4 regions of the Streptomyces sp. NPDC022552 genome follow, and region 1 is predicted to be linked to each of the others. Evidence: riboswitches for the same ligand, from Rfam matches in the RefSeq annotation. Region 1 holds a riboswitch; each other region holds the start of a gene.

Region 1 (5,070 bases):
GAGCAGGGCGCTGAGCGCCGGGCTGCCCGAGGCCTGGGCCAGCGTCTCGTGGAACCAGCCGCCGAGCGGGCGCAGGTCCTCCGCCTGCCCCCGCCGGGCCCGCTCCTGCCCCAGCCTGACCAGCCCCCGCAGCACCTTGAGGTGTGCCTCCGTGCGGCGCTGCGCGGCGCGCGCGGCGCCGAGCGGTTCGAGCAGGGACCGGACGTCCAGCAGGTCGGCCGCCTCCTGCTCGGTGGGCTCGGCGACATGGGCGCCCGCGTGCCGGCGGGTGATCACGAAGCCCTCGGACTCCAGGGTGCGCAGCGCCTCGCGGACGGGGACGCGGGAGACTCCGTAACGGCGGGCCAGCTGCTCCTCGGTCAGCCGGCTGCCGCGCTCGAAGACCCCGAGGACGATGTCGTCCCGGATCGCCGTGCATACAGAGTGCGCGGGAATGCGCATGTTCGACCTCCGCCTTAATCCGCGCGAAACCGGTTCTCCGGCGACTCTATTGCAGCAGGGCAATGTTTCCGATGGCTCCCCAGGAACCATGGATATGTTTTTGGTCAGCGAAAAGCCCCGGCTCAGTACGAGCCGGGGCTTTTCTGACGTGCTGGGAAGACCTGAACGGTCAGACGTTCACACCGCGGGCGCGGAGGTACGCGATCGGGTTGATGTCCGAGCCGTACTCGGCGGTGGTGCGGGCCTCGAAGTGGAGGTGCGGGCCGGTGGAGTTGCCGGTCGAGCCCGAGAGGCCTATCTGCTGGCCCGGGGTGACGGACTGGCCGACCCCGACACTGATGGCCGAGAGGTGACCGTACTGGGTGTACGTGCCGTCGTTCATCCGGATGACGACGTTGTTGCCGTACGCGCCGCCCCAGCCGGCCTCGACGACGGTGCCGGAGCCCACGGAGACGACCTTGCTGCCGGAGGCGGCGTGGAAGTCGATGCCGGAGTGGCTGCCGGAGGACCAGAGCGAGCCGCCGGTCTTGTAGCCGGTGCTGACGTACGAGCCGGCCACGGGGAGTTGGAAGGAGTTCAGGCGCTTGCGCTCGGCCTCACGGGCGGCGCGCTCCTTGGCCTCGCGGATCTCCTTGGCGCGGGCCTCGGCCTTGCGCTTCGCCTCGGCCTTGGCACGGGCCTCCGCCTTGCGCTTCGCCTCGGCCTCGGCGGCCTCGCGCTCCTGCGCGGCGGCCTGGGCGTCGATGGTGTCGGCGAGGGAGTCGGCGGCGACGATCTGGGTCAGCCCGGTGTCCTCGACGGAGGGGGCCGCGTCCGTGTCGACGGCGAGTGCCGGGGAGGCGAGGGTTCCGATGACGCCGGTGGTGGCGAGGGTCGCCATGCCGGCGATGCCCGCGCTGCGACGCGCCAGACGGCTCGGACCACGATGCTTCCCGGTGGCACGGGTGAACGCCATGTAGGGGCTGTTCCTTTCCTTCCTTCTCGCCTACCGGGTTAGCTGACGGGTTCGGAGCAGGAAGGTCTCCTACGGGCCCCTCCGCACGGGTGCGAAGGCGTCCGATTCACCCCAGGGACTTCGTGTGGGTCCCCGGCTCCCCAGGCTCGCGCCTGACGGGGACTCGGCGATGACTGTCCGATGCCGCGGGTGCGGCGGGTGCAACTGGCGAACAGCCGGACTGACGCTAAGCGGACCATCTTTCAATCACCAAACAGACACGCCTGTTTGTAAGACATGCCACAGGCCATACACCCATCCTCTGCGGCAATACGGACAAAGAGGAGGACCCCGACGTACCGTGACGTCGGGGTCCTCCGGTGCCGTCGGCCGCGACGGCGGTCCGGCTCAATCAGCCGGTGACGACGGTCACTTCGCCGATGCCGAGGGCGCGCACCGGCGCCTCGATCTCCGACGCGTCACCCACGAGCACGGTGACGAGACGGTCCACGGGGAAGGCGTTGACGACCGCGGCCGTCGCCTCCACCGTGCCGGTCTCGGCGAGGCGCGCGTACAACTGCGCCTGGAAATCGTCCGGAAGGTGCTGCTCGACCTGATCGGCGAGGGTCCCGGCGACGGAGGCGGCGGTCTCGTACTTGAGCGGTGCCACGCCCACCAGGTTCTGCACGGCGACGTCGCGCTCGGCGTCCGTCAGACCCTCGGCGGCGAGGGTGCGCAGCACCTTCCACAGGTCGTCAAGTGCCGGGCCGGTGTTGGGGGTGTCGACGGAGCCGCTGATGGCGAGCATCGAGGCGCCGTTGCCCTTGCCGTCGGAGCGCAGCACCTGGCCGAAGGCGCGGACACCGTAGGTGTAGCCCTTCTCCTCGCGCAGGACGCGGTCCAGGCGGGAGGTGAGCGTGCCGCCGAGGCAGTACGTGCCGAGGACCTGGGCCGGCCAGACTCGGTCGTGCCGGTCCGCGCCGACCCGGCCGATCAGCAGCTGGGTCTGGACGGCACCCGGGCGGTCGACGATGACCACACGGCCGGTGTCGTCGGCCGTGATCGGCGGGACCGGGCGGGACTCGGCGGAGTTCCCCGTCCAGGCGCCCAGCGTCTCGGCGAGCACCTTGTCCAGGTCGACGTCGGTCAGGTCGCCGACGACGACGGCCGTGGCCGTGGAGGGCCGGATGTGCGCCTCGAAGAAGGCGCGGACGGCGCCGGCGTCGATCGCCTCCACCGTCTCCTCGGTGCCCTGGCGCGGCCGGGACATGCGCGCGCCGGCCGGGAACAGCTCCTTGGAGAGCTGCTTGGCCGCCCGGCGGGCCGGGTTGGCCGTCTCGTGCGGGATCTCGTCGAGCCGGTTGCGCACCAGGCGCTCGACCTCGGTCTCGAGGAACGCGGGCGCGATCAGGGCCTCGGAGAGCAGCCCGAGCGCCTTGGGCAGCCGCGAGACGGGGACCTCCAGGGAGACCCGTACACCCGGGTGGTCGGCGTGCGCGTCGAGCGTGGCGCCGCAGCGCTCCAGCTCGGCCGCGAACTCCTCGGCGCTGTGCTGGTCCGTGCCCTCGGAGAGCGCGCGGGCCATGATCGTGGCGACCCCGTCGAGACCCGCGGGCTCGGCCTCCAGAGGGGCGTCGAGGAAGATCTCGACGGCGACGACCTGCTGGCCGGGGCGGTGGCAGCGCAGCACGGTCAGGCCGTTGTCCAGCGCTCCGCGGTCCGGGGCCGGGAAGGCCCACGGCCTGGCGGTGCCCGGCTCCGGCTGCGGGTGGAACGTCATGCTCGTCAAAGACGCGGCAGCGTCGGTCACTGGTCCGCTCCCTCTTCCTCGTCGCTGTCGCTCTGCTCGGCGTCGTTCTGTTCGGTGCCGATCGGCTCGTAGACCAGCACCGCGCGGTTGTCCGGACGCAGCTGGGCCTCGGCGACGGCCCGCACCTCCTCGGCGGTGACGTCCAGGACCCGGTTGACAGCGGTCAGGGCGAGCTGCGGGTCGCCGAACAGGACCGCGTAGCGGCACAGTTCGTCGGCGCGGCCCGCGACCGTGCCGAGCCGGTCCAGCCACTCCCGCTCCAACTGGGCCTGGGCGCGCTCCATCTCCTCGGGCGTCGGGCCCTCGGAGGCGAACCGGGCCAGCTCCTCGTCGACGGCGGCCTCGATCTCGGGCACCTCGACCCCGCCGGACGTCTTGACGTCCAGCCAGCCGAGCGAGGGCGCGCCGGCCAGGCGGAGCAGGCCGAAGCCGGCGGCCACGGCCGTACGGTCGCGGCGGACCAGACGGTTGTGAAGCCGGGAGGACTCGCCGCCGCCGAGGACGGTCAGGGCGAGGTCGGCGGCGTCGCACTCGCGCGTGCCGTCGTGCGGGAGACGGTAGGCGGCCATCAGCGCGCGGGCCGGGACCTCCTCCTCGACGACCTCGCGCAGCTGCTCGCCGATGGTGGCGGGGAGCGTGCCGTCGCGCGGCGGCAGCTTGCCGTCGTGGGACGGGATGGAGCCGAAGTACTTCTCGATCCAGGCCAGGGTCTGCGCCGGGTCGATGTCGCCGACGACCGAGAGCACCGCGTTGTTCGGCGCGTAGTACGTGCGGAAGAAGGCCCGCGCGTCCTCCAGCGTCGCCGCGTCCAGGTCGGCCATGGAGCCGATCGGCGTGTGGTGGTAGGGGTGGCCCTCGGGGTAGGCCAGTGCGGTCAGCTTCTCGAAGGCCGTGCCGTAGGGCACGTTGTCGTACCGCTGTCGGCGCTCGTTCTTGACGACGTCGCGCTGGTTCTCCATGGACTCGTCGTCCAGGGCGGCGAGCAGCGAGCCCATGCGGTCGGCCTCCAGCCAGAGCGCGAGCTCCAGCTGGTGGGTGGGCATGGTCTCGAAGTAGTTGGTGCGCTCGAAGCTCGTCGTGCCGTTGAGCGAACCGCCCGCGCCCTGCACCAGCTCGAAGTGGCCGTTGCCGTGGACCTGCTTCGAGCCCTGGAACATCAGGTGCTCGAAGAGGTGGGCGAGGCCGGTGCGACCCGCGACCTCGTGACGGGAACCGACGTCGTACCAGAGGCACACCGCGGCGACCGGGGTCAGGTGGTCCTCGGAGAGCACCACGCGCAGGCCGTTGGCCAGCCGGTGCTCGGTCGCTGTCAGGCCGCCGGAGCCGGCCTCTGCCGTGGCCGTGTGACCCATGGGCATGTACGTCCCTTCGATCGCGATGTGGAAAGTCCTGCCACCCTATGCAAGCGCACCGGCACCTGGCGAAGTTCCCGCAGGTTCCCGGCGTCCCTCTTCCGGGTCGCGCGGATGTCGCGTACGGCTGACGGACGGTCCGGCCTACAGCTGACGTACGGCTCACGGACGGGTCCGGCGTACAGCTGACGTACGGCTCACGGACGGCCGGAAGGACGGCTGGGGGACGGGCGTCGTACGGCCTCCGCACGGCTCGCGGACGGTCCTCGGCGGGCCTGGACCCGGGTCGCGGTCGGCGTTGTCGGTGGGACGGTCCACAATGGTCCGCGTCAGATCAACCTTGTTGGTGAAGGAGCCGCAGCCGCGATGGCCCGCCGCAGCACGAAGACACCGCCGCCGGACGACGCGTTCGAGGAGAGGATCCTCGACATCGACGTCGTCGACGAGATGCAGGGCTCCTTCCTCGAGTACGCGTACTCGGTGATCTACTCCCGCGCGCTGCCGGACGCCCGCGACGGCATGAAGCCCGTCCA
Region 2 (5,070 bases), on a different contig from region 1:
GCCACGGCCGGGACCATCTGCTCGCCCGGGGCTATGCCCAGGTGTCCATGCGGATGTTCCGGCGCACCGACGCCCCGCCGCAGGGCGCCGACGACTACGCCTGCCAGACGGACGGGATGATCGGCCTGGGCTGCGGGGCCCGCTCGTACACCTCCTCCCTGCACCACTCCTTCGACTACGCGGTCGACATGAGGGAGATCCGCTCGATCGTCGACGCCTACACCGAGACGGAGGACTTCACGCGGGCGCGGGTGGGCCGGTGGGTCGACGCGGACGAGGCGCGCCGCCGCCATCTGCTCCAGTCGCTCCTCCAGGCCCGGGGCATGGCCACGGCCGACTACGAGGAGCGGTTCGGCACCTCGCCGTTCGCCGACTTCCCGGCCGAGCTGCGTCGGTTCGAGGCGCTCGGCTGGCTGGATCAGACGGCCCCCGCCGGTCTGCTGCGGCTCTCCCCGGAGGGCCTGGCCCACTCGGACGCGCTCGGACCCGCCCTCTTCTCGCCGGCCGTGCGGGCGGCGATGGCCGCCTACGAGCCGAAGTAGGGGGACGGCATGGACCTGACGATCCTCTACCGCGGCCCGCTCTCCTCCTGCGACTACGACTGTCCCTACTGCCCCTTCGCCAAGCGCCGTGACAGCCGCGATCAGCTGCGCGCCGACCGGGCGGCGCTGGAGCGGTTCTCCTCATGGGCGGCGGCGCAGACCGGTGACCGGCTGAGGATCCTCTTCACCCCGTGGGGGGAGGGACTGGTCCGGTCCTGGTACCGGCGTACGCTCGTCGAGCTGTCCCGCCTTCCGCACATCGAGCGGGTGGCGATCCAGACCAATCTGAGCTGCCGTACGGAATGGCTGGCCGAGGCCGACCCGGGGACCCTCGCGCTCTGGTGCACGTACCACCCCGGGCAGACGCCGTACGACCGCTTCCTCGCCAAGTGCCGCGAGTTGACCGCCCGGGGCACGCGGTTCAGCGTCGGGATCGTCGGCCTGCCCGAGCACCGGGAGCACGCCGGGCGGCTGCGGGACGATCTCCCGCCCGAGGTCTATCTCTGGGTGAACGCGGCCGAGGGGCACACGTACACCGACGACGAGGCCGAGGGCTGGACGGCCCTCGACCCCCTCTTCCCGTACAGCCGCCGCCCGCACCCCTCAGCCGGTCTCCCCTGCCGGACCGGTGAGTCGGTGATCTCGGTGGACGGTGACGGGACCGTGCGCCGCTGTCACTTCGTGAAGGCCGAGCTGGGCAATCTGTACGACGGTTCGTACCGCGCCGCCCTGCGCCCGCGCGCCTGCCCGCTCTCTGTCTGCGACTGTCACATCGGCTACGTCCATCTGGAGACGCTGCCGCTGTACGACGTGTTCGCGGGCGGTGTCCTGGAGCGGATCCCGGCCCCGGCCGTGCTCAGAGGGGCATGAGGTCTCCGAGCGGCATGAGGTCGGGGCGCTTGGCCGCCACGTGGTCGCCGGAGCTCTCGCCCCGCAGCCGCCGGCCGATCCACGGCACGAGGTACTCCCTTGCCCAGTTGATGTCGTCGCGGCGCACCTCGAGCGTGCCGCGCGGCGGGAGCGGGGGCCAGGGCTGGTCCGGGTCGGCCGGTACGTCCATGCCGAGGACCTGGGCGGCGCGCAGCGCGACCCTGGTGTGGCCCTCGGGCGAGAGGTGCAGCCGGTCGCCGTCCCAGGCCCGCCTGTCCTGCACCGACTTGAGCGACCACAGGTCGAGGACGGGGCAGTCGTAGCGGTCGGCGATCGACCGGACATGGGCCGTGTACGTGGCGATCTTTCCGCGCAGATGCCGGAGGACGGGAACGTCGCGGGTGTCGAATCCGGTCGTCACCATCACCGTGCCGACGGCGGATGTCAGGTCGGCGACGGCGCGCTCGAAGCGCTCGGCGACGTCGTCGGGGTCGGTGCCGGGGCGGATGATGTCGTTTCCGCCCGCGCAGAAGGTCACCAGGTCGGGGGCGAGTTCCTTCGCCCTGGGGACCTGCTCCTCCACGATCTGGTCCAGGAGGCGGCCGCGTACGGCCAGGTTGGCGTAACGGAACGCGTCGTGCTCCGGCATTCGGTCGGCGAGCAGTACCGCGAAGCGGTCCGCCCAGCCCACGTACTTCCCGTCGGGCCCGGGATCTCCCACGCCTTCGGTGAAGCTGTCCCCGATCGCCGCGTACGACCCGAATACGTGCGTGTCTCTTGATCTCGAATCGTCTGCCACGGGAGCACATCTTTCCCTTATGGATGTGACCTACGCGACCGTAAGGAGGGGTTGACGCCGGGTGAGATACGCCACCGGTCAAGATTGCACCAAGCCGGAATACGCGCGGGGGCCCGGCACTTCCCAGTGCCGGGCCTCCGCGGGTGCTGCCGGTGCGTCAGATCACGTGCGTCAGATGCTGACGCCGTGCGAGCGCAGGTAGGCCAGCGGATCGATGTCCGAGCCGTAGCTCGGGCCGGTGCGGATCTCGAAGTGCAGGTGCGGACCGGTGGAGTTGCCGGTCGAACCGGAGAGGCCGATCTCCTGGCCGCCGGTGACGGTCTGGCCGGCGGAGACGCCCAGGGAGGAGAGGTGGGCGTACTGCGAGAACGTGCCGTCGGCGTGCTGGATGACGACCTCGTTGCCGTACGAACCGCTGTTGCCCGCGGAGTAGACGGTGCCCGCGCCGACGGCCTTGACCGAGGTGCCGGAGGAGGCGATGAAGTCGACACCGGTGTGGTAGCCGGAGGACCACATGGCGCCGGAGGCCCGGTACGGGGTGGAGATGCCGCCGCTGACCGGGGAGACCCAGCCGGAGGAGGCCTGCGCGGGAGCGGACGCCGCGGCGGCGGTGCCGGTGGTGTCACGCTCGGCCGAGCGCGAGGCGCGCTCGTCGGAGGACGACTTCTCGGCCTTCGGAGCCGCCTTCTTGGGCGCGGCCTTCGGAGCGGTCTTCGGAGCGGCCTTGGGCGCCGCCTTGGCGGTCGACTTGGCGCCGAGGGTGAGCTTCATGCCGGGCAGGATCAGCGACGGGTCCTCGCCGACGACCTGGCGGTTGTCCGCGTAGAGCTTCTTCCAGCCGCCCGCGAGGTGGTGATCGGCGGCGATCTTCGACAGGTAGTCGCCACGGACGACGGAGTACGTCTTCGTCTTGGCGGTCTTCTCCGCGGCCGGGGCCTTGGCGGGGGTCGCGGCGACGGCGGTGACGGCCTGCTGGGACGTGACGGACGGGGCGGCCTTGTCGGCGGCGTGGGCTCCGGTCGCGCCGAGCAGGGGCAGGGCGACGACGGCGCCACCCGTACCGGCGGCGACGAATCCACGCGTGAGCGGGTTGGCCTTGGGACGGCGGTGCTTACCCTTTGCGGGCATGGCGAATTCCTCTCCGTCGCCTGCGAGGTGAGCTGTCGGGTTCGAACTGGAGATGTCCGGCCGCATGTCACGCGGCTTCACCCCGAGCCGTCCGGAAACGACCGGATCGGCGTACTACCTGGGTCCCCCGCTCCTGCCGTACGTGGGTGGGTGCGGATACCGGACGGTGGCAGGATTCGGCGGGTCCGACCGGATTGAGCGTGACGCTAGACCAGCGGATCGGGGCGAACAAGCCGCCTCTTTTCATTCGCAATCGGGGGCGGGATATTCACGCCGGATTCCGGTCACCCTCCGTGGATGACGGAACCTCGATTCCCTTTTCCGGCCGGGGGATTGCGTAAGACGATCAGGCACGGTCCGTCACTTCTATGACGCTGCTCACGCGCCGAATCTCATCTCCCCTGCAACCAGGGCGCGTTATACCTAATGGTCCAATTCGGACAGAACACCCATTCCCATGCCCCGGGGGTGTGCGGCGGCTCCCCGACCCGGGATGATTGGCCCAGGAATCGATCAGCAGTCGATCCCGATCCGCCAACCTTCAGGAGCACTCGTGACGCAGCAGCTGCCGCAGGTCCCGTCGACCGAACCCGAGCTCACCGGGGTACGCAACTTCCGGGACGTGGGCGGACTGCCGACCGTGGACGGCGGTTCGGTGCGATTCGGCCGTCTCTTCCGCAGCGGCCACCTGGCGCACGCCACCGAGGAGGACGCGGCATTCCTCTCCACCCTCGGGCTCCATACGATCTTCGACTTCCGCAACGCGGCCGATGTCAAGATCGAGGGACCGGACGTCGAACTCCCCGGTGTACGGAATGTGAACATACCGCTCAACGATCCGGCCGACGGCAAGGAGTTCTGGAAGCTGGTCAGGAGCGGCGGGGTGGAGCAGCTCCGCGGCATCCTGGGTGACGGCAAGGCGGCGGCCCGAATGTCCGATTCATACCGGGAGATCATCGTCGAGCGGACGGCGGAGCACAGCCGCGTCCTGCACGCGCTGGCCGAGGACAGCGTCCCCGCGCTCATGCACTGCGCGGCCGGCAAGGACCGCGCGGGTCTGTCCATCGCCGTCTCGCTGCTCGCGGTGGGCGTGGAGCGGGAGGCGATCGAGGCCGACTACGTGAAGTCGAACGAGCCGCACCGCCGCTACAAGGTGCAGCGCAGCGCCACCACCGCGGAGGCCATGGCACCCGAGGTGATGGAGCTGCTCAGCCCGCTCTTCGACGCGCGGATCGCGTACCTGCGTGCCGCGTTCGAGACGATGGAGCAGACCTGGGGGACGGTCGAGCGCTACCTCACGGACGGCCTGAAGCTCGCTCCGGAGACGCGGGCGCGGCTGCGCGAGCGCCTCGTCGTCGAGGCGTGACCCCTCTCCTGTCCGCTACCGCTGCCCGCCGAGCATGAAGAGCAGGTAGAGGAAGCCGGCGAAGAGGTGCCCGGCCACCAGATAGGCGAAGAGCCGGAGCACCAGACCCTTGGGGAACTTCCCGGCCTCGCGCTCCTCGCCGGTGACCGGCGCGGACTTCTCGGACATATCGACCCCTTTCCAAGGGCTCAGCGCAGATGCGGGGCTCCGTCACCGAGGCACAGCTCGGCGGCGGGGCTCTGCATGAGCGTGTGGACGAAGAGCAGCTCGGCCCCGCCGCGGCCGACGGCGCCGATGCGGTGCGGGGTGAGCGAGTCGAAGTGCGCGCTGTCCCCGGGATCCAGGACGTGCACGGCGTCGCCGAG
Region 3 (5,070 bases), on a different contig from region 1:
ACCTGGAGTACGCCGACCCGGACCGGGACATCTCGCTCTACATCAACTCACCCGGCGGTTCGGTCAGCGCCATGGCCGCGATCTACGACACGATGCAGATCGTCACCTGCGACGTGGAGACCACCTGCCTCGGGCAGGCCGCCTCGACCGCCGCCGTGCTGCTCGCGGCGGGCGCGCCCGGGAAGCGGCTCGCGCTGCCCGGCGCCCGGGTCGTGCTCCAGCAGCCCACGACGGACGAGCCGTTGCAGGGACAGCCGAGCGATCTCGACATCCAGGCAAGGGAATTGATCCGGCTCCGCGCGATGCTGGCCGGCATCCTGGTCACCCACACCGGGCAGAGCCGCGAGCGGATCGACGCCGACATCGACCGCGTCACCGTCCTCGACGCACCGGCCGCCACCGCGTACGGCCTGGTGGACCACGTGATCCAGAACCGCGGGGCGTCGGGCGGCGCCGGGGCCCGGTGAGCCGGACATGGTTCCCGAGCTGCCACCCCTGCCCGCCCTGACGCGTGCCGAGGGCGAGTTCATCGACGCCTATCTCGAAGTCGTCGACCTGCTGGGACGGATCAATCCATCCAAGGGATCGCATACGTATGGGGCGCTGCGCGCGGCACAGGCCCTGGTGGGGAAGGCGAACGCCCTGCGCGACGCGCTGACGGTGATGCATGTCCGCGGTGAGAGCGAGGTCCACGCGGAGACATTGACCCGCGCGCTGCGGCTGTTGGACGGGGAGCGCCGGGCGCGCCGGGTCACCGTGCCGGAGAAACCGGCGAGTTGACATATCCCCGTGTCGTGTCGAGGTCCACTCGGAGCAGCGGAGCCGCAGAATCGCTCCCCCGTTCGGCGTAGTCGACGAATCGACATATGTGTGGGGTGAGTTGCACAACAGGTGTACGCATCTGGCGGAATCGGGCCACTCCACCCCTGGTCCGGGACTCGTCGGCCAAACCTCCGAAGATCACGAAACCTGCCTGTCCACTCGAATGGATCAGTCGTGAGGAGCCTCACATAACGCCGTTTCGACTCGGATTTCGCCCTGGTTGTGGGTCAAGATCCCTCACGACGACAAGCCCCCGCCACCGCGGCGGGGCGGTCCGGGCGGACGCCGAGTCCTGCCGCTGTCCCGGATGTCTGGTCGACAGGAGTGGATCGGCAGGAGTGGAGGACCCGAGCAGTACGGGACGGCCGCCCAGTGAGGGCCGTTCCTCGGGGTGAAGCCGCAGCCGCGGCCGGGCAACTTCGCCAGCCCGAACCCGACAGGTCATCCTTCACAGGCGGCTGACGAAGGGTTGCGCATGAGTGCGCAGATTCATGTCCCGTCCATGCTGTCCCGGGCCGGAGCCGTCTCGGCTCTCACCCTCGCCGCCCTCGGCGGCACGATGCTGGCGCCAGGCGCCGCACCGGAGGCCCAGGCCGCGACGTCGCACGCCGGCAAGGCGCTGAACATCGCCGCCTCCAAGAAGGGATCGCCCTACAAGTACGGAGCGTCCGGACCGACCAGGTTCGACTGCTCGGGGCTCACGCTCTACTCGTACAAGAAGGCGGGCAAGTCGCTGCCTCGTACCGCGCAGCAGCAGTACAACAAGACCCGGCACATCTCGGCCTCCAGCCGGCAGAAGGGGGACCTGGTCTTCTTCCACTCGGGTGGAAGGGTCTACCACGTGGGGATCTATGCGGGTAGCGGCAAGATCTGGCACTCGCCCAAGACCGGCTCCTGGGTGAAGCTCGACAAGATCTGGTCGTCCAAGGTGTATTACGGCCGGGTCCGCTGACGCCGCGCCGAAGCCGACGCGCCGTGTTGTGATGTGAGCTGACGCGGCGGGTGGGTGCGGTGGCGCCGCCGCACCCCTCGCCCTCGGCACCCTGGGGACACGAGCGCTTCACCCCGAGGGGGGCGCGCCTGCCGCCCGCTCCCCCACCGCCTCGGCCGAGCGTCATCACTCGTCCGGGCTACCCACCCCGCCCGGCCGCGCGGCGGGTTCGTGCCGGCTAGGAGCCGGCGGGCTGAGCGGCGAGCGCCTGGTGCGGCGCGGCGGTCCAGGGAAGGTTGATCCAGACCGTCTTGCCGCCCTCGCTGGTCGGCGTGACGGAGAGCCGACCCCCGGCCTCGGCCGTCAGGAAACGGATGATGACCATCCCCCGGCCGTTGTCCTGCTGCACCGCCGCCGGGAGCCGCTTGGGCCAGCGGGGGTGGCTGTCGGTGACGCCGATGTGGAGCTGCTCCTCGCGCTCCAGCCGGACGTCGACGGTGAAGGTGGGCGACTGCCCGAAGGTGTGCTGGACGGCGTTGGTGGCCAGTTCGGAGACGATGAGCCGGACGGTGTCGGCGGTGTCGCCGGCCTCCGCGAGCCCCCAGCCGGTCAGGACGTCGGCGACGTATCTTCGGGCGGCGGAGACCGAGGCGGGATCGCTCGGCAGAGTGACGGTTGCTTCCTGGTGGTCTGCCATGGCGACGCTGTCCCTTTCCCACCGGGCCCGGCCCGGATTGCGCTACGCGTCAGAGTGCCACCGATCGTGGCGCCCCGTATGGCGATCCACCAAGATATGTGCATATTTGTCGCTCGAAGCGGTGAACTCTGCTACGAGAGACCGTATTTGGGCTGCGCTCAGTGGGCCGGAGGTGCTGTCCTCACGATCGTGGCGACGGCCTGCTCGATCTGCGCGTCCGTCAGATCCGCGCGGGCGGTGAGCCGCAGCCGGGAGACGCCGTCCGGGACGGACGGCGGGCGGAAGCAGCCGACGACGAGCCCCTGGTCACGGCAGTCCGCCGCCCACCGCAGCGCGGCCTCGGGCGAGGGCGCGCGGACGGAGACGACGGCCGCCTCCGGACGTACGGCGGTCAGTCCGGCCGCGGTGAGCAGCCGGTGCAGCGTGGTGGCGACTGTCCGCGCGCGTTCGGCGAGGCCGGGGTCGCCCTCGATCAGCCGCAGGCTCGCCAGGGCGGCGCCCGCGGCGGCCGGGGCGAGACCGGTGTCGAAGATGAACGTACGGGCCGCGTTGACCAGGTGCTCGATCACCCGGGCGGGGCCGAGGACGGCTCCGCCCTGGCTGCCGAGCGACTTGGAGAGCGTGACGGTGGCGACGACGTCCGGGTCGCCCGCGAGCCCGGCGGCGTGCAGCCCGCCCCGCCCGCCGTCCCCGAGCACGCCCAGACCGTGGGCGTCGTCCACGACGAGCCCGGCGCCGTGGGCACGGCAGGCGTCGGCCAGCCCGGCCAGCGGGGCCTGGTCGCCGTCCACGGAGAAGACGGAGTCGGAGACCACGAGGGCCCGGCGGCCCGGGTGGGCCTGGAGGGTCTTGCGTACCGCCTCCGGGTCGGCGTGCGGGACCACGGCCGTCTCGGCGCGAGAGAGCCGGCAGCCGTCGACGATCGAGGCGTGGTTGCCCGCGTCGGAGACGATCAGCGCGTCACGGCCGCTCAGCGCGGTGAGGGCGGCGAGGTTGGCGGTGTAGCCGGAGGAGAAGACGAGGGCCGCCTCGAAGCCGCAGAAGGCGGCGAGTTCGCGCTCCAGGCCGGTGTGCAGCCGGGTGGTGCCGGTGACGAGCCGCGAACCGGTGGACCCGGCGCCCCAGCGGCGGGCCGCCTCGGCCGCCGCCTCCGTGACCTCCGGGAGGCGGGTCAGTCCGAGGTAGTCGTTGCTCGCCAGGTCGAGCAGCTCCGACTCGGCCTCCCGTGGCCGGAGCGTACGGACGAGCCCCGCCTCCGCGCGGCGGCGCGCCTCCGCGTCGGTCCAGTCGAACGGCGTCCGGCGGGTGTCCTCGTCCCGGTGCATGGGGCAGATCCTTTTGTAGGCAGCGCACAGACCCTAACCCTCCGTGCCCGGGGACAGGGTGTGGCCATGCACACACCTCAAACCGGCTCGTTTGTTCAGATCCTCCTTGGCCGCGAGGTGTGCCGTAGGCGAGGATCAGCCCTTATGGACCTGCTGAACACGCTGGTGGACAAGGGGCTGCGGCGCGAGCTGCCGAGCCGTGAAGAAGCGCTCGCCGTACTGGCGACCTCCGACGACGAACTGCTCGATGTGGTGGCCGCGGCGGGCAAGGTGCGCCGTCAGTGGTTCGGGCGGCGCGTGAAGCTGAACTATCTGGTCAATCTGAAGTCGGGGCTGTGTCCCGAGGACTGCTCGTACTGTTCCCAGCGGCTCGGCTCGACGGCCGGGATCCTCAAGTACAGCTGGCTGAAGCCGGACGAGGCGTCGCAGGCGGCCGCCGCCGGTGTCGCGGGCGGGGCGAAGCGGGTCTGCCTGGTGGCGAGCGGCCGCGGGCCGACGGACCGGGACGTGGACCGCGTCGGCAAGACCATCGAGGCGATCAAGGAGCAGAACGAGGGCGTCGAGGTCTGCGCGTGCCTCGGCCTGCTCTCCGACGGCCAGGCGGAGCGGCTGCGCGCGGCGGGCGCCGACGCGTACAACCACAACCTGAACACGTCCGAGGGGACGTACGGCGAGATCACCACCACCCACACGTACCAGGACCGGGTGGACACCGTGCAGAAGGCGCACGCCGCCGGCCTGTCGGCGTGCTCCGGACTGATCGCGGGCATGGGCGAGAGCGACGAGGACCTGGTCGACGTCGTCTACGCGCTGCGCGAGCTGGACTCGGACTCGGTGCCGGTGAACTTCCTGATCCCGTTCGAGGGCACACCGCTCGCGAAGGAGTGGAACCTCACCCCGCAGCGGTGTCTGCGGATCCTCGCGATGGTGCGGTTCGTCTGCCCGGACGTGGAGGTCCGGATCGCGGGCGGGCGCGAGGTGCACCTGCGCTCGATGCAGCCGCTCGCGCTGAACATCGCGAACTCGATCTTCCTCGGCGACTACCTGACCAGCGAGGGCCAGGCCGGCAAGGCGGACCTCGACATGATCGCGGACGCGGGCTTCGAGGTGGAGGGCGCGGGCACGACGACGCTGCCCAAGCACCGCGCGGACGCGCTCGCGGAGGCGGGTGCCGCTGCGGCCGGCGGCTGCGGCTCCACGGCGTCGGCGGGCGGGGGCTGCGGCTCGCACGCCGAGGCGGGTGGCGGCTGCGGTTCGCATGCCGAGGCGGGTGGCGGCTGCGGGCCGTGCGGCGG
Region 4 (5,070 bases), on a different contig from region 1:
CCCTTCGTAAGTTCACCCAAGAATTACCGCACGGAGGTATACCTTTAAGCTCGCCTCCCTCATTCTGTCCACCGTGTGCCATGGGGGCACGCGGTGACACGAGAGGCGGGGCATGACTCCCATCAGCCGCAGGGGATTCGTCGGGATCGGGGCAGGGCTCGTGGCGGGTGCGACGCTGCCCACGGGCACGGCGTCGGCCGCCGCCTCCGCCGCGACCGGCACCATCACCGACGTCAAGCACGTCGTGATCCTCATGCAGGAGAACCGCAGCTTCGACCACTACTTCGGCAGACTGCGCGGTGTCCGCGGCTTCGGCGACCGGGCGGCGGGGAACATCCCGGGCGGCTGGGGCATGTTCCACCAGCCCAACTGGGGTGGCCGGCAGTACCCGTGGAAGCTGAGCGCCACCCCGCCGGCAGGCGGTGTCGACGGGGAGACCCTCGCGCAGTGCAACGGGGACCTGCCGCACAGCTGGACCTCGCAGCACGCGGCATGGAACAAGGGCCGGATGGACAACTGGGTCACGGGTGTCGGCAACACCCGCACCCTCGGTTATCTCGACCGCGGCGACATCCCCTTCCATTACGCCCTCGCCGACAACTACACCGTCTGCGACGCGTACTTCTGCTCGGCGCTCAGCGCCACGGGCCCGAACCGCACCTTCCTCTGGAGCGGCAGGATCGACGCCTCCAGCAAGGACGGCGGCGAGGAGTCCGGGCTCACCTGGGAGACGTACGCCGAGGCGCTCCAGCGGGCCGGTGTGAACTGGAAGGTCTACCAGAACGCCCAGGACAACTACGGCGACAACGGCCTCGCGTACTTCAAGAAGTTCACCGACGCCCGGCCGGGCGACCCGTTGCACGACCGCGGCATGGGCTCCGTGCCGAAGGTCACCGGCTCCACCCCGGACGACATAGCCGCCGCGATCCGCGCCGACGCCGTCGCCGGAACCCTGCCGCAGGTCTCCTGGGTGGTGGCGAGCGAGGCGTTCTCCGAGCACCCCTACGCCCCGCCCGGCGACGGCGCGCACTTCGTCGATCTCGTCTACCGTGCGCTCGCCGCGAACCCCGAGGTCTTCGACTCGACCGTGCTGTTCCTCAACTACGACGAGAACGACGGGTTCTTCGACCATGTGCCGCCGCCGGTCGCTCCGCCCGGAACGCCCGGCGAGTACATCGACGGCGTGCCGATCGGTCTGGGCTTCCGTGTCCCCATGCTCGTCATGTCGCCCTGGACGCGCGGCGGTTGGGTGAGCTCCGAGGTCTTCGACCACACCTCCGTCCTGCGCTTCATGGAGACCTGGACGGCCGCCATCGGAACCCCCGCCACCTGCCCGAACATCAGCGCGTGGCGGCGGAAGGTCACCGGCGACCTGACGGGCGTCTTCGACTTCGCGCGACCGGTGTACGGAGTTCCCTCCGGCCTGCCCTCCACCGCCAAGGTCATCGGGCAGTCCACCTGCGGCCCGCTGCCGAACCCGGTGCCGCAGGACAACGCCCTGCCCGCGCAGGAGTCCGGCACCCGTCCGGCGCGCGCCGTGCCGTACCAGGTCAACGGCAACCTCGACCGGTTCGAGTTCGGTGCGGCGGGCAAGATCCTCGCCTGGTTCTCGATGACGAACCGGGGCGCGCAGGCGAAGCGGGCCGCGCACTTCACGATCCACCCGCACCAGCACCGGGACACGGCGGCCTGGCAGTACACGGTCGACCCGGGCACGACGTCCACGGACTACTTCAACATCGGGCTCGGGTCCGGGTCGGGCAAGTACGACATCTCGATGATGGGCCCCAACCGCTTCCTGCGCCGTTTCATCGGTGACGCGTCGAAGGCGGGCAAGGCGATCGAGGTGGCGGCGAGGTTCGCGACCGAGCCGGGCACCGGGAAGACGGCGGTCTACTTCAGGATGACCAACACCTCGGCCGGCCCCGTGACCTTCACGATCCGCTCGAACGCCTACCGCACGGACGGGCCGTGGACGTACCCGGTCCCGGCGAACTCCTCGCGCGAGGACTTCTTCAACGCCGTGGCGTACAGCGACGGCTGGTACGACTTCACGATCACGGCCGACATCGACGGCACCTGGTCGCGCCGTTACACCGGTCACATCGAGACCGGCGCCCCGAGCACCACAGGCTGACGTACCCCACTACTTCCCACCAAAAGGGGCACAAGGGCATTTTCATGCCCTTGTGCCCCTTTTCTCTACTCAGCTGAATTTACCGGTATGACCGTTTTGACTACCGGGGTGACAGGAATCACGCGATCGGGACGCAACCCTTCCGGACGGACCCCTTCCCCTTGCGCCCCAAGGAAGTTCGGTGCTGCCGCGGCTGCGGGGAACTCATTTCTGAATTTCCTGTTCATTTCGCATCCATGCCCAGCCTTGTTCCGTCCGACATTTCTCGCCTACGGTCACCTCGACCCGGACGGATCGCCGAATCCTGCCACCGTCCGAAAAGACCAACCATTCACCCGTCGGCAGGAGCGGGGGACCCAGTTTTTTCGCCGGCCCGGATTTCCGGAGCGGCTTGGGGTGAAGCCGCACGCGTGCGGCCGGGCAGCTCCAGCCCGAACCCGACAGCTCACCCCGCAGGCGCCGGAGAGGAATCCTTCATGCCCGCTCACGGTAAGCACCGGCGCCCCAAGCGACGTCCCCTCAGCCGCGGTATCGCCCTCGCGAGTACGGGTGGAGCCGCGCTGGCCCTCCCCCTCGTCGCGACGGCCGGCGCGCACGCGGCGCCGAACGCGGCGCACACCGTCGCGCCCGTCCAGAAGACCGCCTTCACCAGCCCGGCGAAGATCGCGGAATCGGTTCCCGCCGCAGGGAATTCCGCCCCCAAGATCTATACCGTCGTCGGCGGTGACTCCCTTTCCGTGATCGCACACGAACAGGGCGTGCGAGGCGGCTGGAAGGCCCTGTACCAGGCGAATCGCAAGGCCGTCGGTGACAATCCGTCACTTATTCACCCGGGTCTGGAACTCTCGCTGACCGGGAAGCCCGCGGCCGCCGAGAAGCAGAAGTCCTCGGCCCGTACGACGAGCACGGACCGCGCGGACCGCTCGCAGCAGCGGAGCGCCGCTCCCGGCGCCGCCGCGACCAAGACCCCCGCCAAGGCCGCCCCGGCGAAGGCCCCCGCCGCCGCCCCGGCCAAGGCCGCTCCTGCCGCCGCCAAGAGCTACACCAACGACCTGGACGGCTGGATCCGCGAGTCCCTCGACGTCCTGCAGAAGTACGGCATCCCCGGTTCGTACGAGGGCATCCACCGCAACATCATGCGCGAGTCCTCGGGCAACCCGCAGGCGATCAACCTCTGGGACTCCAACGCCGTCAAGGGCACCCCGTCCAAGGGCCTCCTGCAGGTGATCGAACCGACCTTCCTGGCCTACCACGTGCCCGGTACGTCCATGGACCTCTTCGACCCGGTCGCCAACATCACCGCGGCCTGCAACTACGCCGCGGACCGCTACGGCTCCATCGACAACGTCAACGGACCGTACTGACAGTCGCTCCGGTGACGGGCGCTCAGCCACGAGCGCTCCGGAAGTGGTCGGCGAACCAGCCCGCGGCGAGTTCGCCGACCTCTTCCAGCGTGCCCGGCTCCTCGAAGAGGTGCCCGGCACCGTCGACGACGACGAGCCGGTTCTCGCAGGTGAGCCGCGCCTGCGCCGCCTCGTTCAGCTCCCGTACGAGCGGATCGCGACCCCCCACGATCAGCAGCGTCGGGGCGCGCACCTGCGCGAGGCGCGCCCCCGCGAGGTCCGGGCGGCCGCCGCGCGAGACGACGGCGGACACGTCGGACAGCGGGTCGGCGGCGGCCCAGAGGGCGGCCGCGGCGCCCGTGCTGGCGCCGAAGTAGCCGATCCGCAGCCCGTCGAGGCCCGGCCGGCCCGCCAGCCAGTGCGTGGCCCTGGCCAGCCGGCCGGCCAGCAGCTCCGTGTCGAACACGTTGTCCCGGTCGTCGGCCTCCTCCTCGGTGAGCAGGTCGAACAGGAGCGTTCCGAGGCCGGCGCGGTTCAGGCTCTCCGCGACGGCCCGGTTACGGGGGCTGTGCCGGCTGCTGCCGCTGCCGTGGGCGAACAGCACGATCCCCGCGGCGCCGTCGGGCACCACCAGATGGCCCGCGACCCGCGCCTCCCCCGCCGGGATGCGCACCTCCGGGTCCTGGTCGTCCGTGCCGCGCCCGGCGTGGTGGCGCTCCAGACAGGCGACGACCTCCTCGTCCGGTGTCTGCGAGAAGTCCTCGTAGAACTGGCCGATCGCGTAGAAGACCGCCGGTTCGTGGACGCTGATGGTCTCGTCCGCCTCCCTGCCGATCCGCTCCGGCCAGTCGCTCGGCGCGACCGGCACCGCGAGGACGATCCGCGCGGCCCCCTGGGCACGGACGACCCGGCAGGCGGCGACCGCCGTGGCTCCCGTCGCCAGTCCGTCGTCGACGACCACGGCCGTCCGGCCGTCGAGCCGGGCCGGTGGGCGGTCTCCCCGGTAGCGCCGGGCCCGCTGCCCGAGCACGGTGCGCTCGCGGGCCTCGACGGCGGCCAGGTCACCGCCGGAGACCCGGGTGTCGGCCAGGACATGGTCGTTCAGGACCCGGACGCCGCCCTCGCCGATGGCGCCCATGGCCAGCTCCGGCTGGAAAGGCACCCCCAGCTTGCGTACGAGACAGACGTCCAGGGGCGCTCCGAGTGCGTCCGCGACCTGTTCGGCGACCGGCACCCCGCCGCGGGGAAGCCCCAGGACCACGACGTCATGGCCCTTGAGGTGCTCCAGGCGTGCGGCGAGTTGCCGTCCTGCGTCCGTGCGATCGGTGAAGTACATGTCCCGCTCGTCTCCCTGGTCCGGAGCGTGTGCGCGGGCGGGTGCGGCCGCCGCCCGTCAGGCGGGGCGGGCGACGAGGGTTCCGTCCTCGTCGAGGTCGACCCGCGCGCCGTAGGGCCGGCTCTTCCGGCCCAGGACGTCATGGAGCCAGCGCGCGTCACGGCGGGGGGCGTGCTCCAGCCGCAGGCGCCGGGCCCGCAGGGGAATCATGCGTACCTCCTGGAGTCGGCCGTCTTCGGGCCTCAGCGAGACGA

What was found. A riboswitch is a leader RNA that binds a small molecule or an ion and turns the genes downstream of it on or off. The one in region 1 is predicted to bind cyclic di-AMP.
Region 2: it holds a riboswitch for cyclic di-AMP, as region 1 does, so the genes downstream of both, ACZ3OF_RS01930 (M23 family metallopeptidase) here and ACZ3OF_RS27405 (M23 family metallopeptidase) in region 1, are expected to answer to the same signal.
Region 3: it holds a riboswitch for cyclic di-AMP, as region 1 does, so the genes downstream of both, ACZ3OF_RS15005 (C40 family peptidase) here and ACZ3OF_RS27405 (M23 family metallopeptidase) in region 1, are expected to answer to the same signal.
Region 4: it holds a riboswitch for cyclic di-AMP, as region 1 does, so the genes downstream of both, ACZ3OF_RS25015 (transglycosylase SLT domain-containing protein) here and ACZ3OF_RS27405 (M23 family metallopeptidase) in region 1, are expected to answer to the same signal.

Annotation. Positions count from the first base shown of each region.
Region 1 covers NZ_JBVHGJ010000012.1:109,324-114,393, forward strand. The annotation lists gene ACZ3OF_RS27400 (GntR family transcriptional regulator) at 1-441, opposite strand, end outside; gene ACZ3OF_RS27405 (M23 family metallopeptidase) at 611-1,396, opposite strand; cyclic di-AMP (ydaO/yuaA leader) riboswitch at 1,410-1,575, opposite strand; gene ACZ3OF_RS27410 (M16 family metallopeptidase) at 1,788-3,155, opposite strand; gene ACZ3OF_RS27415 (M16 family metallopeptidase) at 3,182-4,543, opposite strand; gene ACZ3OF_RS27420 (DNA gyrase/topoisomerase IV subunit A) at 4,904-5,070, shown strand, end outside.
Region 2 covers NZ_JBVHGJ010000001.1:400,690-405,759, reverse strand. The annotation lists gene ACZ3OF_RS01945 (STM4012 family radical SAM protein) at 1-542, shown strand, start outside; gene ACZ3OF_RS01940 (STM4011 family radical SAM protein) at 552-1,412, shown strand; gene ACZ3OF_RS01935 (SGNH/GDSL hydrolase family protein) at 1,399-2,211, opposite strand; gene ACZ3OF_RS01930 (M23 family metallopeptidase) at 2,383-3,339, opposite strand; cyclic di-AMP (ydaO/yuaA leader) riboswitch at 3,342-3,498, opposite strand; gene ACZ3OF_RS01925 (tyrosine-protein phosphatase) at 3,893-4,705, shown strand; gene ACZ3OF_RS01920 (DUF6126 family protein) at 4,721-4,873, opposite strand; gene ACZ3OF_RS01915 (helix-turn-helix domain-containing protein) at 4,894-5,070, opposite strand, start outside.
Region 3 covers NZ_JBVHGJ010000004.1:436,880-441,949, forward strand. The annotation lists gene ACZ3OF_RS14995 (ClpP family protease) at 1-467, shown strand, start outside; gene ACZ3OF_RS15000 (hypothetical protein) at 475-780, shown strand; cyclic di-AMP (ydaO/yuaA leader) riboswitch at 1,121-1,294, shown strand; gene ACZ3OF_RS15005 (C40 family peptidase) at 1,298-1,774, shown strand; gene ACZ3OF_RS15010 (ATP-binding protein) at 1,992-2,450, opposite strand; gene ACZ3OF_RS15015 (8-amino-7-oxononanoate synthase) at 2,609-3,775, opposite strand; gene bioB (biotin synthase BioB) at 3,920-5,070, shown strand, end outside.
Region 4 covers NZ_JBVHGJ010000010.1:158,576-163,645, forward strand. The annotation lists gene ACZ3OF_RS25010 (phosphocholine-specific phospholipase C) at 113-2,137, shown strand; cyclic di-AMP (ydaO/yuaA leader) riboswitch at 2,460-2,611, shown strand; gene ACZ3OF_RS25015 (transglycosylase SLT domain-containing protein) at 2,614-3,501, shown strand; gene ACZ3OF_RS25020 (phosphoribosyltransferase family protein) at 3,524-4,816, opposite strand; gene ACZ3OF_RS25025 (CapA family protein) at 4,874-5,070, opposite strand, start outside.